DNA from 3 places in the uncultured Turicimonas sp. genome. Region 2 is predicted to be linked to each of the others. Evidence: predicted binding sites of a transcription regulator. Region 2 holds the regulator's gene; each other region holds the start of a gene.
The links. The regulator sigma-54, encoded in region 2, starts transcription at its own class of promoters, with help from an activator protein. The targets are predictions, from matches to a motif close to TGGCANGNAANCTGCTTT.
Positions count from the first base shown of each region.

Region 1 (4,656 bases), on a different contig from region 2:
GGCTTATTCTTGAAAATCCAATCAAAGCTCAAGTTGCAGCTTTGTCTGTCGGAGTCTTTCACGGGCTGCCGGTCTGCGATTTGGATTATGAAGAAGATCATCTCTGCGATACCGACATGAATGTTGTGATGACAAGTGAAAATAAGTTTGTTGAAGTTCAAGGGACAGCAGAGGGAGACCCGTTTGACGAAGAAACGCTCGGCACTTTAATCCAACTGGCTAAGAATGGTATTAAAGAATTGATGAAGGTTCAAAATCAGGAATAACGATGTTTAATAAGATTGTTTTAGCAAGTAATAACAAGAAAAAAATGAAAGAGATGAACGAACTTCTTGCTCCTTTGGGAATAGAAGTCGTCTCTCAGGGCAGCCTTAATATTTCTTCTGCCGAGGAGCCTTTTTTTACTTTCATTGAAAATTCTTTGGCAAAAGCCCGTCATGCCTCCAAAGAGTCTGGGTTGCCTGCAATTGCTGACGATTCCGGTATTTGTGTAGACGCTTTAGGGGGAGCTCCGGGAGTATTTAGCGCTAGATTCGCCGGAGAAAATGCTGATGATGAAAAAAACAATCAGAAGCTTCTAGAGTTGATGAGAACTCAAAACAATAAACGAGCCCATTACGTTTGTGTTTTGACTGCCGTTCGTAGTGCAGATGATCCTGAGCCTCTCATTGCTGTAGGCAGATGGGAAGGTGAAGTTAGCCAAGAAAGAAAAGGCCAAGGCGGCTTTGGCTACGATCCTTATTTCCTTATTCCTGCGCTGGGCAAACATGCAGCTGAACTGTCCGCCGAGGAAAAGAACGCTATCAGTCATCGAGGCAAAGCAATGCAGCAGATGAAAGAACTCATCGTCAATAATTGGAAATAACAATGATTCCATTATCTGTCTACCTTCACTGGCCGTGGTGTATTCATAAGTGTCCCTATTGTGATTTTAATTCTCATGAATTTAAGAGAGAAAAAGATTCCGAAGATCAATATGTGAAAAACCTCCTCTTAAGTGTTGAGAGGCTCTCACACAGGGGAGGGGGTCGGCAGATTTCAACAATCTACCTTGGAGGCGGTACCCCGTCATTGCTGTCTCCATCGTCTATTTCTCAGATTCTTGAGGGACTTCATCGGAACTTTGTTGTTGCGCCGAATGCTGAAATATCGATGGAGGCTAATCCGGGAACCTTTGAATATAAGAACTTTGCAGGATACCGAAAGGCCGGAATTAATCGTCTCTCAATTGGAATACAAAGTTTTGACGATCAAAAACTTAAAGTTCTCGGAAGAATTCACTCAAGTGAAGAAGCCAAACGCGCAGCTGGCGCAGCGGCTGAGATTTTTGAGAATTTTAATCTTGACTTGATGTTTGCTTTGCCGGGACAAACTTTTGAAGAATTAGAAAAAGATATCTCAACAGCATTGAGCTTCGGAAGCACTCATCTTTCTTACTATCAGCTTACTATCGAGCCTAACACCTATTTCGGTAAATACGAACCCGCTAATCTGCCCGATGACGATATGAGAGCAGATATGGGTGACTTGGTTGCTGAATCGCTGGTCCAAAACGGATTCGAGCATTACGAAATTTCCGGCTATGCAATGCCCGGATTCCAATGCCGTCATAATTTGAATTACTGGCAATACGGAGACTATCTTGGAATCGGACCGGGAGCGCACGGCAAACTCACGCAAGACAAAGAAATTTGGAGAACGGTCAGTGCGATGAACCCGGAACTCTGGAGAGAAAAGGTCCAGTCAGGGGGCACGGGACTCGTGATAGATATTAAGACGCCTCAAGAAGACATACCCTTTGAATTTATGCTCAATGCTCTTCGATTAAGAGAAGGAGTTCCGACAGAACTGTGGAAACAAAGAACTTTTCTGTCTTATGAGTTCATTCGGCCCACGGTCGAAAAGCTTCAAAAGGAAGGTATGCTCGTCAGAGATCCAAATCTCGTAAAAACAACGGAAACAGGTTGGAACTTTTTAAATTACGTACAAGAAGAGTTCCTATGCACTAATTAGGCGCAATTGCACTAAAATGGTGCTTTTCGTACGAAGAAGATTGCTCTGTATTTTTGCCGCGGCTTTCATGCACCAACGTGGTCACTGCTGTTTAGAGTTATCACTGAAAATGTTGGCACGGTTTTTGCATATAGTTGATTAACTTCTTAATACACATGCTACTCAGTTAGGAGAAAATGATGGCTAAAACAGCTGACGATGTAATGGACCTGATCAAGGATCAGGATGTTAAATTCGTGGATCTTCGTTTTTGCGACTTTATGGGCAAAGAACAGCATGTCTCCGTTCCTGTTTCTTCATTTGATGAAGACAAATTCGAGGAAGGCCATGCATTCGACGGCTCTTCAATCCGCGGATGGAAAGGCATCGAAGCCAGCGATATGTTGTTGATGCCGGATCCGGACAGCGCAAGAATGGATCCGTTTACTCAAGAACCAACACTTATTCTTACCTGCGACGTCGTTGATCCTGCAAACGGTAAAGGTTATGAACGCGATCCCCGTTCCGTTGCCAAACGTGCAGAAGCTTATCTCAAGAGCACCGGCATCGGCGATACTGCTTTCTTCGGTCCGGAACCGGAATTCTTTATTTTTGACGGTGTTTCTTGGGAAACATCTATGGACAAATCCTTCTTCAAGGTTTCCTCTTACTGCGGACACTGGTCCAACAAGGAAGATATGGAAGGCAGAAACACCGGCTTCCGTCCTGCAGTTAAAGGCGGCTACTTCCCGGTTGCTCCGACAGACAATCTCAACGATGTCCGCGCAGCAATGTGTCTTGCTCTTGAAGAACAAGGCGTTCCTGTTGAAGTACATCATCATGAAGTGGGCGGCGCAGGTCAATGCGAAATCGGAACTAAGTTCAGCACATTGGTAAAACGTGCTGACTGGACACAAATTCTCAAATACACTGTTTGGAATGTCGCTTTGAATTGGGGACATACCGCTACATTCATGCCGAAACCATTGGTTGGCGATAACGGTTCCGGTATGCATGTTCACCAGTCTATTTGGAAAGACGGCAAGAACTTGTTTGCCGGCAATGGTTATGCCGGTTTGTCTGAAATGGCTCTTTATTACATCGGCGGCGTTATCAAACACGCCAGAGCATTAAATGCCATTACCAACCCGACAACAAACAGCTACCGCCGCTTGGTTCCGGGTTTTGAAGCTCCTGTTAAATTGGCTTATTCTGCACGTAACCGCTCAGCTTCTTTGCGTATTCCGTACGTAGCTAGCGACAAAGCACGCCGTGTTGAAGTCCGCTTCCCGGATCCGATGGCCAACCCATATCTCTGCTTTGCTGCCTTGTTAATGGCTGGTCTTGACGGTATCCAGAACAAGATTCATCCGGGTGAAGCTGCTGACAAGAACCTTTATGATCTTCCTCCGGAAGAAAATGCCAAGATTCCGACAGTTTGCTCTTCTTTGGAACAAGCCCTTGATAGTCTGGCTGCTGACCATGACTTCCTGACAGCCGGCGGTGTCTTCACCGAAGATATGATTCAGGCTTACATTGAAGTCAAACGTCATGACGTTGAAAGAGTCATGCTTGCCGTTACACCGGAAGAGTACGACATGTACTACGCCCAATAATTAAAATCTTTTGACTGAAAAAGGGCATCCGGTCTTGTGATGCCCTTTTTTAACTCGGATTGCTACCCATGAGGTTAGACACTGACAAAATCGGCGGATTGAATCTACTCTCCACCAGTGTGTTGATTGTAGATGTGAACGGCATGATTGAGTATGTAAATGCTGCTTGTGAATCTCTGCTCGGACGTTCTAATAAAATTCTTTTCGGTTTTCCGGTGTCTTCCTTTTTACCGAAAGCCAGAGAGTGGATCGGAAGTTATAAGAAGAATACTTCCTCTCTTTTTTCGGTGCGTGCTGAACTCACCGAGCTCATCCTTCGTCCTGGAGCGCTGGTTCAGGTTTATGCCTCCGTTCATCCTTTGCCTGAAGAAGAGCAGCTTTTAATAATCGAGCTGCAGCCTGCGAAGAATTCTTTGCTGCTGAATCATAATAAACACATGAACGACTTGTCAGAAAATACAAGGCGTTTATTGCGGAATTTGGCCCATGAAATTAAAAATCCTCTCGGAGGAATTAGAGGAGCAGCCCAGCTTTTAGAGTTCGATCTCAAGGATGAAGAACAGAAAGAATATACCCGTGTGGTTATCAGCGAAGCCGATAGACTGCAAGGTTTGGTCGATAAACTTCTTGCTCCGTACCGTCAGCCCTATAAACCCTCTAAAACCAATATCCATGAGATATTGGAAAAAGTAAGGCTTCTTATCGAGTCCGAGTTTTCTTCCGGCCTGACCATTGTTAGGGACTACGATATTAGTGTTCCGGACATTGACGGCGACCGAGGTCAGCTAACCCAGATTTTTTTGAATCTATTACGCAATGCAGTAGAAGCACTTGAAGAGCAGATTAGAGAAAATACTGCCCGGCTGACTATTTCAACTCGAGTTGTTCATCATGTCATGATTGGTGCATTGCGCCACAAGACAGCTCTGAATATTCATATCGTAGACAACGGTCCGGGAATTCCTCCGGAACTCCAGGAAAGCATCTTTTTTCCATTGGTGACAGGTAAAGCGGGAGGCACCGGACTTGGTCTGTCATTAGTCCATTC
Region 1 is NZ_CABSJB010000004.1:41,736-46,391, reverse strand. It holds gene rph (ribonuclease PH) at 1-266, shown strand, start outside; gene rdgB (RdgB/HAM1 family non-canonical purine NTP pyrophosphatase) at 269-865, shown strand; gene hemW (radical SAM family heme chaperone HemW) at 868-2,013, shown strand; gene glnA (type I glutamate--ammonia ligase) at 2,193-3,608, shown strand; gene glnL (nitrogen regulation protein NR(II)) at 3,677-4,656, shown strand, end outside.
Region 1: the regulator sigma-54 is predicted to act here: its motif matches at 2,127-2,144, upstream of glnA (type I glutamate--ammonia ligase).

Region 2 (4,656 bases):
GGCAGACGATCCATTAGTTCGCCTTGCTCGAACTGTTTTAATTCAGCCACCAGATCAAGCTTCATCTTTCTTCTGACGGAGGTTTCTCCGAAGATGGTTTTGACATCGAGAAGACCGATTCCGCGAACTTCTAACAAGTTGGCCAGCAGAGCAGGAGCAGAACCTTCAATCTGATTAGGTCCTCTTTGAATAAAGTCCACAACATCATCTGCCACGAGACCGTGGCCTCGAGTGACTAGTTCCAAACCCAATTCGCTTTTACCGATGCCGCTCTGTCCGGTCATTAGAACGCCTATCCCGAACACATCCATGAACACGCCATGCATAGAGCACGAAGGAGCCGCCAAACGAACCATGTTGTGGCGGATATTCGTTAAGGTGTCCTCTGCACATGCATCAGAAGTGAAGAAAGGAATGTTTTCTTCAATGACAGCTCGTACAAAGTCTTCAGGGAGCTCTAAATCCTTACAGATAACAAAACCGAGGCTATTGTTTTTTCTGAATTGCTGAACGATGCCTAGTCTGTCCGGAACTGAAAGGCCTTGTAGGAAGGCGACCTCGGGCGCGCCGATAATGTGAAGACGCTCTGGGTGGATGATGTTAAGGAACCCGACATACAAAGAAGGATAATGAGAGCTTTGGGCGTCTGAAAGAAAGTTTCTTCCGTTTTGATTCTTACCGTAAAGCCATTGGAGCTTGAATTTTTTGCTGCAAAGTTTGATTAGTTCTTCATATGTAGCCATAGCCTGCTTACGCTCCTATTGTTCTTGGTCGGGATGCTGAGCACACCATTTATCGATTTCTTCCGCAAATTCAGCAACGGTGGATGCTTCCTTCAGTTTCTCTCTTTCTTTTTCGTCAGAGAAAATTTCTGAGATTTGAGCAAGGATCTGAAGATGTTCGTCCGTTGCTTCTTCGGGAACGAGCAGAAAAAAGAAGGCTTCGATTGGTTCGGATTCGGGACTGTTTTCGAGACGATCATTTAATCGAATAAACAGAGCCCGTGGCTGATCCAGGTCTTTCATCCGGCAGTGAGGTACCGCTAGTCCATAACCTAAATAAGTGGAACCTAAACGTTCACGTGCATTTAAACCGTCAAAAATTGCTTTTTTGTCCAGGTTGTAGAGCAGGCTTAAAGTCTGGGCTCCTAACTCAAGAATTCTTTTTTTACTTGAGGCAGATATACCCAGAAGAATATTTTCGGGTTTTAAAAGGGCACAAAGTTTAATCATTTTACGGACTCAATATGGTCGAACTTTATTCTAATTCATTGGCATCGTTTTCTTAGCGACGCAGGGGGCAAACCGAGTGCTTCTCTATATTTCGCAACGGTTCTGCGGGCCACTGTAAACCCCTTCTGCTCTAGGAGCTGAGAAAGTTTGGCATCAGACAAGGGCTTTAATGGGTTTTCCCCGAGAATTATCTTCTTCAGCTCAGCTTTAATAGCCGAAGCCGAAACTTCTTCATCAGATTTTCCCGCGGTAAAGTGCGATGAAGAAAAAAAGTATTTCAGTTCAAAAGTTCCGCGGGAACAAATTAAATATTTCCCTGTTGTAATACGGGAGACGGTTGATTCATGAATTCCTAACTCATCGGCGATTTCTCGAAGCACCAAAGGTTTGAGTTTTTCCGGGCCGGTTTCAAAGAAATCTCTCTGCCGATTAACAATGAGTTCGGAAACGTTAAGCAATGTGGTTTGTCTTTGCTCAACGCTTTTAATAAATTGTCGGGCTTCTTCTAAACGCCCTTGCCAAATTTTGGTGTCTCTTTCAGTTTGCGTGCTGGAAAAAGCATCTGCATACATTCGGTTCAGAGAAATTTTTGGAGCATTTCGAATTAGTTTCGGTTTCCACTCCCCTTTGACCTTTTCAACTTTGATTTCGGGGAGAACAAAATTGATCTCAGGGTTAGAAAATCGAGAAGTTGGCCGAGGGTCAAGATGCGAAATAACATACAAAGCTTCTTCGAGCTCCTGTTCATTGCAGTCTAAGGTCTTCTTTAGCTTCTCTAGCTGACGTTTTGCGACCTGTTCAAGATGGCTTTCAATGATGCGAAGAGCTAAATCAGCCGTGTTTTTTTCAATCTCTTTGCGAAGCAGAAGGCCGTTGATTTGAAGAGAAAGTACTTCCAGGCAATCTTTTGCTCCTATACCGGCAGGATCAAAGGTCTGAAGAAGATGGAGAGAATTTTTCCAATCTTCGAGCGAAAAATTGTTCTCTGCCGGAAAAGAGTCTTTGATTCCTTCAATACTTTCTGTCAGCAGTCCTCGGGAATCTAAGGCGCCGATAATCCATTGAACTCTCAGACTTTCCTCAAGAGTGATTTTTAAGCAGGACAGCTGTTCCAGAAGATAGGAGGTCAGAGACTGAGGAGCCTCTTCCCAATCCCAATCTTCCTCCTCAACCTCGGCTCGAAATCCGGACTCCCAAAGCAGTTCTCCTTTGTCTTCCCTTTCTGCTTCTTGTTCCTCGGAGGAACTTTCTTCTGCCGTAAGAAAAGGATTTTCTTGGAGCTGAGTGGAAATCTCCTGGATAAGTTCCTGCGTAGGCAGCTGAAGAATCTTTAAAGCCTGCTGCAACTGCGGAGTTAGCGCAAGTTTTTGAGTCTGCTTTAAAGATAGACCGATCTGCATGATTTACATACGGAAATTCTTGCCTAAGTAAGCTTTACGGACAAGTTCGTTTTCGATAATGGCTTCAGGTTTGCCGGAGGCTAAGACGGTACCGTCGCTGATAATGTAAGCGTGATCGCATATGCCCAAAGTTTCACGGACGTTATGGTCAGTGATAAGAACGCCAATGCCTCTTTCTTTGAGGAAGTGGACGATTCTCTGAATTTCAATAACGGCAATTGGGTCGACACCGGCAAAAGGTTCATCCAGCAGAATAAAGCGCGGTCTAGCTGCCAAAGCACGTGCAATTTCCGTTCTTCTTCTTTCACCTCCGGAAACAGTGGAAGCAATACTCTTGCGGATGTTAACAATCTGAAGTTCATTGAGAAGCTTTTCTAATTCTTCTTTAATTTCCTTAGAACTCAGCTTGGAACCGTCCGGATTGACTTGAAGTTCCAAAATAGCCTGGATGTTTTCTTCCACAGTTAGTGAACGGAATACGCTGTTTTCCTGAGGAAGATATGTCACCCCGAGTCTGGATCTCTTATAAATCGGCAAATGCTGAATAGACTTGCCGTTTAAGAGGATAGAACCGCCATTGGTAGAGACAAGACCGACAATCATGTAAAAGGTGGTGGTTTTGCCTGCGCCGTTCGGGCCCAAAAGTCCTACGACTTCACCGCTCTTAACGCTGATGGAGACGTCTTTAACAACAGTACGGTTGCCGTAAATCTTTTTTAAATTGACAGCTTCTAGGACACTGCGGGTGTCGTCATCTTTACGTTCTTCCGTCATTGAGTAATTCTCGTGTTACGTTCAAGTTCAACGCCTTTGGAGCGAGCTGGGCTGGCAGAAGAGTCTCTCGGAGCAATGACCGTGCTTACACGGCCGGCAGAACCGCGGGACTTGTCGCCGGTAATATCTGCGGTGGAGTTTGTCATGTTGTAGACAATGCGGACACCGCGGCTGCGATCTTTGAGTACTCCGTTTTCTGTTCTGAAGACTTCGGCGTTGTTGGTGAGAATCAACTGATTAGATTTTTCGTTATAAGTAAGCTTATCTCCCTCTCCGTGCATCCATTCTTCTACGCCGGGCGTCTGCTGATCGCGTCTTTGTTTAAACCGGACCAGCTTCCCTTTTTCCGGGGTCATAACAGCATGACGGAAGCCTTGAGGGTCAATGGACAAGACAAGCTTAGCACCATGAATCTCTAAAGTGCCTTGGTGAACTGCCACGTTGCCTGTGTAGATAGCCACTTGCTTAACATCGTCCCCATCGAACTTGTCAGAGAATATCTGTACGGGTTTGTCAGAGTCTCCCGATTCTGCAAAAGATATCATCGGGAGCATTAGAGTTAGGGCTACGGCAAAACTAATACGCTGGAAGTTCATTTTAGTGGCTTTATATAGTTGTCCAATTCTCGTAAATCTTGTCTATTGTAATTTCTTTTTGAAAAGTTGGTAGAAAAGACTTCTCTCGATTTGTTGTTGCAGATATGAACCGGCAAGAGTTACTGAGCGTTTCCCGAAGTTTGGTTTTCGTTCTTATTCAGACCGGATTGAATAGAGCGGGGCATAAATTCACTTTGAACCCTTGAACGCAGTTTGAAAGTACGTTCAACATTGTCAAAGTCCATTCCGATGCCTCTGGAAACGTCGCTTCCTCTGGTCAGAGTGACCGGTTTGTCAGAAGAGTAAACATCTTCATCAGGGTAGGCGTCAAGCTGGCTTGTTTCTAAACGGCTCGCAGGCTTGTCGCCGTGTGCTTGCTGACGGATATCAACATTGTTATAGAAATGAAGTGTTTCTCCGCCGGAGACCATTTCGCCGGAATCAGAACGGGCCGTTACCTGAGGCTCGTTTGGGTTGAGGGAATAGTACTCGGGAAATTCAGCTGTGGCATGGCCGTCAGAATAGTGATCTATTCTTTTAGCAAATACTTTATAAGAAGCTTCCCCGGATTTATCAAATTTGGTCACCGTAATATCGTGAGCGATAAAGTCCGGAGAATTTAGATCGGAGAGATGCCCTTGGCCTTCCATTTCT
Region 2 is NZ_CABSJB010000047.1:14,736-19,391, reverse strand. It holds partial or broken gene RDK53_RS10995 (HPr kinase/phosphorylase) at 1-743, opposite strand, end outside; gene RDK53_RS10990 (PTS sugar transporter subunit IIA) at 759-1,232, opposite strand; gene rpoN (RNA polymerase factor sigma-54) at 1,268-2,632, opposite strand; gene lptB (LPS export ABC transporter ATP-binding protein) at 2,636-3,406, opposite strand; gene lptA (lipopolysaccharide transport periplasmic protein LptA) at 3,403-4,002, opposite strand; gene lptC (LPS export ABC transporter periplasmic protein LptC) at 4,122-4,656, opposite strand, start outside.

Region 3 (4,656 bases), on a different contig from region 2:
AGGCCCTAAGCTAAGATAAAACCCTTACAGGAAAGTGCGTAATTTAACTCAAAGTGAGTCAGAATCGGGGTTTACGAGGTTGATCGCGCAAGAAAAAAATACGAATATTTCAACAACAGAAGGCAAACTTGTAAACGAATTGAAGGTTATCAAAGTGTCTAAGATTCTTAATTTAGATGTAACAACTTGCGTTTTTGAGAAAAGTATCACTGATTATTCCGTTGGAAGTTTTCCCTTTTCCGCAGATGAATGCAGCTTGGATAGTAAACATTTGGGTGGCAGCATAACTCTAAAAAATAACAAAATTATTGGATTATCCGCCGGACTTGAAGAGTCAGTGAAGGTTGAAGCCGGTGATGATATTTCTCAGTTATTTGCTTGCCAGGCGACAGCAGACGTCAATATCAAGAAATTGTTTATGTATAGAACCGTGGATTGTTTGATTTTAGACAGTCAGCGACTTTCCTACTGGGCTCGCCTTACTCTTAAAGGAAACAAGGTCCAGATTGCTGATATTGATATTGAAAAAAGATTTGAACTTGACTCTGAGGATCAGATAGAGGAATTAGAACGACGTAAGGGTGAAGGAAGTATGGCTTTTATGTCATTGCATTGCCAATAACGTTTTATTTTTATTACTTTCTTACCTCGAACAGTTCGTTTTACTCTCAGAGTTTTTATTGTTGGATCCCGGATTGAACAAACCCGGGATTTTTTATTCTAGTTGTTAGCTACTAAGTTCTGGTGGGTGTAAATTCCTTTCAGTCTTAGTAGCTAACATTTTAGGGCGCTACAGAAAATTCTTTAAAAAGCAGGAACTACGGCACCGTCGTATTTCTTCTCTATGAAGTTTTTTACTTCCGGAGATCTCAGAGCAGACATCAACTCTTTGATTTCCTGTTTGTTTTCATCTCCTTTGCGGACAGCTATTACGTTAGCGTAAGGAGAATCCTTAGGCTCAATTGCAATAGCATCTTTCGAAGGGTTCAAATTTGCACCGAGAGCAAAGTTGGAGTTAATAACTGCTGCATCAAGATCTTCCAGGGCTCGTGGCAGGGTTGCTGCTTCAACTTCTACGATCTTAACTTTAAGAGGATTGTCAACGATATCCAAAGGAGTTCCGTTAACGCCTACTCCGTCTTTCATTTTCAAGACGCCGTTGGCATTCAATACCTGCAGAGCTCTGCCTCCGTTAGTCGGATCATTTGGGATACCGATCTTTGCCCCTTTCTTCAATTCCTTAAGATTTTTGACTTTGTTGGAGTAAACGCCCATTGGTTCAATATGAACCGGACCGGCGGAAACAAGGTTTAATCTATGATCTTTGGAAAAAGCTTCCAGATAAGGAAGGTGTTGGAAGAAGTTGGCATCCAAGTCTTTGTCGGATAAGGCTAAATTCGGTTGAACATAATCAGAAAACTCGATAATCTTCAAATCAATGCCCTTCTCTTTCAGAGCCGGCTGGACAACTTTCAGAATGTCAGCATGAGGTACCGGCGATGCACCAACTTTGAGTGTGTCAGCAGCGAATGCTCCGGAAGTGAGCGAAACGAGTGCCAAAGAGAGTAATAATTTTTTCATGATGGTTAGAAAGATGGAATTAATGAACCTTTGAAGTGCTCGAGGATGAAAGCCTTAACTTCCGGGGTTCTTAACGTATTGTTCAGCTCTAGGATTTCAGGTTTATTTTGGTCCCCTTCTCTTACTGCCACAATGTTTGCATAAGGAGAGTCCTTGGATTCAATGATAATGGCGTCTTTCACAGGATTTAATCCGGAGCTTAACGCATAGGTTTGATTAATGACACTGGCCTTTACATCGTCCAGAGTTCTAGGAAGAGTTGCAGCTTCGACCTCAATGATCTTCAATTTCAGCGGATTTTCGACAATGTCTTCGATAGAAGCGGAATGACCTACGTTGTCTTTGAGCTTAAGTAAGCCGGCAGAAGCCAACAATTGAAGCGCTCTTCCGCCATTGGTAGGATCATTTGGAATAGTGATTCTGTCGCCCTTCTTGATCTCTTTTACGTCTTTGATTTTATTGGAATACAACGCAATAGGAGCAATAAAAATTCCCGGCATTGCATGGAGCTTTAAACCTCTGTCTGCAGCGAATTTATCCATAAATGGCTTGTGCTGGAAGAAGTTGGCATCGATTTCTTTATCCGAGAGAGCAAGGTTAGGCTGAATATAATCAGAAAATTCAATGATTTTCAGATTTATTCCCTTTTCTGCCAGCTTTGGTTTAACAAAATTCAGGATATCTCCGGCCGGAACCGGACTAGCCCCGATTTTGATCGTAACGGGTTCGGCTGCCATGGAAATGGTTCCAAGAGAAGCAACAAAAGCCGAGACTGCAAGTAACTTTAGTAAAAACCTTTTCTTCATTTCTACTCCTTAACTTATATTTTTCGAGGCTGAGTGCTAAAAAATATACAGTAGAAAATTCCTCTCTTTCGTCTTGGTTCCTTCGATTTTTCATCCGTCCTTTTCTTAGAACCTATTTTCTCAATGGAAACCCTAAATTGGCACGGATTATGCATAGCTCTAATTGTTGTTAATACCAACTAATCAGAGGAAAAAATGAAACTTATAACCGCAATCATTAAACCGTTCAAACTCGATGAAGTTCGAGAAGGACTTGTTGAACTGGGAATAAGCGGCATTACAGTCGCTGAAGTTAAAGGATTCGGAAGGCAAAAAGGTCACACAGAGATCTATAGAGGAGCCGAATATGTTGTGGACTTCCTTCCTAAGGTAAGTCTCTCAATTGCATGTCCGGATGCTTTAGTTGATTTAGCTATTGATAAAATTTGCGAAGCTGCAAGGACAGGAAAAATCGGCGACGGAAAAATTTTTGTCACACCGCTTGAAGAATGCATTCGCATTAGAACCGGAGAAACTGGGGAGGCTGCATTATGAGTTGGCTCAAACTTTCTTTATTTGCCCTACTTGCTCTCTCTTCGTCTGCTTGGGCTGCAGATGAAATGAATGCCGCTGATGTTTCATGGATGATGGTCGCTACGACATTAGTCCTGTTTATGACTATTCCGGGCATTGCCCTCTTTTATGCCGGGATGGTAAGAAAAAAGAATGTCCTCTCCGTTGTTATGCAAAGTTTTGCTATTTGCTGTGCGGTAACCATCGTCTGGTATGCGGTTGGATATTCTCTTGCTTTTTCAGGCGGAAATTGGTTCATTGGAAACTTCGACAATGTTTTTCTACAAAACATCCAGATTGACACCATGCACGGCTCAATCCCGGAGATGCTGTTCATGATGTTCCAGATGACATTTGCCATCTTGACACCTGCTCTTATGTGCGGTGCCTTTGCAGAACGAATCAAGTTCTCCGCCCTTTTCCTTTTCATGATTTTATGGTCTCTTTTCTGCTACGCACCGGTTTGTCACTGGGTATGGGCAGATGAAGGCTGGTTGTTTAAAGCTGGTGCTTTGGACTATGCCGGCGGAACCGTTGTTCATATCAATGCCGGGGTAGCCGGTCTTATTGCCTGTATATATTTAGGCAAGCGCTTAGGCTATGGTAAAGAAGTGATGGCTCCCCATAACCTCGTGCTGGCTCTTACCGGTGCTTGTTTCTTGTGGATCGGGTGGTTCGGCTTTAACGGCGGAAGCGGATTGGCTGCGGACTCCAGAGCCGTTATGGCGATCGTAGTAAGTCAAATTGCAGCTGCAGCAGCTGCTCTTACCTGGATGATTTGCGAATACATCGTAAATAAGAGATTCACAGTTCTAGGCGCAATATCGGGGGCTGTTGCTGGCTTAGTTGCCATCACTCCTGCCTCCGGTTTTGTTACTCCGGCTGCCTCTCTATTTATTGGTTGCTGCGGCGGATTGGTGTGCTATTTTGGTGCAACATGGCTTAAATACAAATTAGGTTATGACGATTCTTTAGATGCTTTCGGTGTCCATGGTGTCGGCGGCATTGTCGGTGCTCTTCTCACCGGGGTGTTTGCCTCAGACATGATAACAGGTGAAACCATGAAGCCAGTTGCAGAACAGCTATGGATTCAGTTTGAAAGTGTCATTGCTACTTTTATCTATGCGGCTGTCGTAACGTATGTACTCTTGAAGATTGTGGATCTTTTGATCGGCTTGCGTGTATCAGCTGAAGAAGAACGCGTCGGATTAGACCTTTCTCTCCACGGAGAACGAGTCGAATAGCAAAACTTCAAATAAACCAAAGGCTCTTCGGAGCCTTTTTTAACGTCAGCACGGCACGTGATATATCTAGCGGTTGCGATCGACCTGGGAGGCTAAGGCCTAGATTAAGGCAAGCCTGATTGGGCGACCTGTCGTGTAATGGTGCAGGCGGCAAACTTTTCGACTAACGAACTTAACTCACATACCGGTCTTGCAGGACGATAAGCGTGCGATTTTACGCAAAGTACATTCGTCTGTCTGTTGGAAGGGGCTTTTTCTACTTAATGTGGAAAGCCAAAACCATGTTCTTTTTTTCAACTCTTATCAATTCTCAAAAAACTCTTAGAAATTTTTTTTCGGTTTCTGAGTAAGAGCAGAGGTGGGCTACAAAGAAGCGATTTTGAGCCAAATTTTGGTATCGAAACAGATTTAGAACGAGGAAAAATAAATCGAAAGCGTCTTAAAAATAAAGTTCAAAAATAAGTCTATATGCT
Region 3 is NZ_CABSJB010000067.1:95-4,750, reverse strand. It holds gene RDK53_RS12105 (hypothetical protein) at 35-622, shown strand; gene RDK53_RS12100 (MetQ/NlpA family ABC transporter substrate-binding protein) at 805-1,581, opposite strand; gene RDK53_RS12095 (MetQ/NlpA family ABC transporter substrate-binding protein) at 1,587-2,387, opposite strand; gene RDK53_RS12090 (P-II family nitrogen regulator) at 2,583-2,921, shown strand; gene RDK53_RS12085 (ammonium transporter) at 2,918-4,183, shown strand.
Region 3: the regulator sigma-54 is predicted to act here: its motif matches at 2,526-2,543, upstream of RDK53_RS12090 (P-II family nitrogen regulator).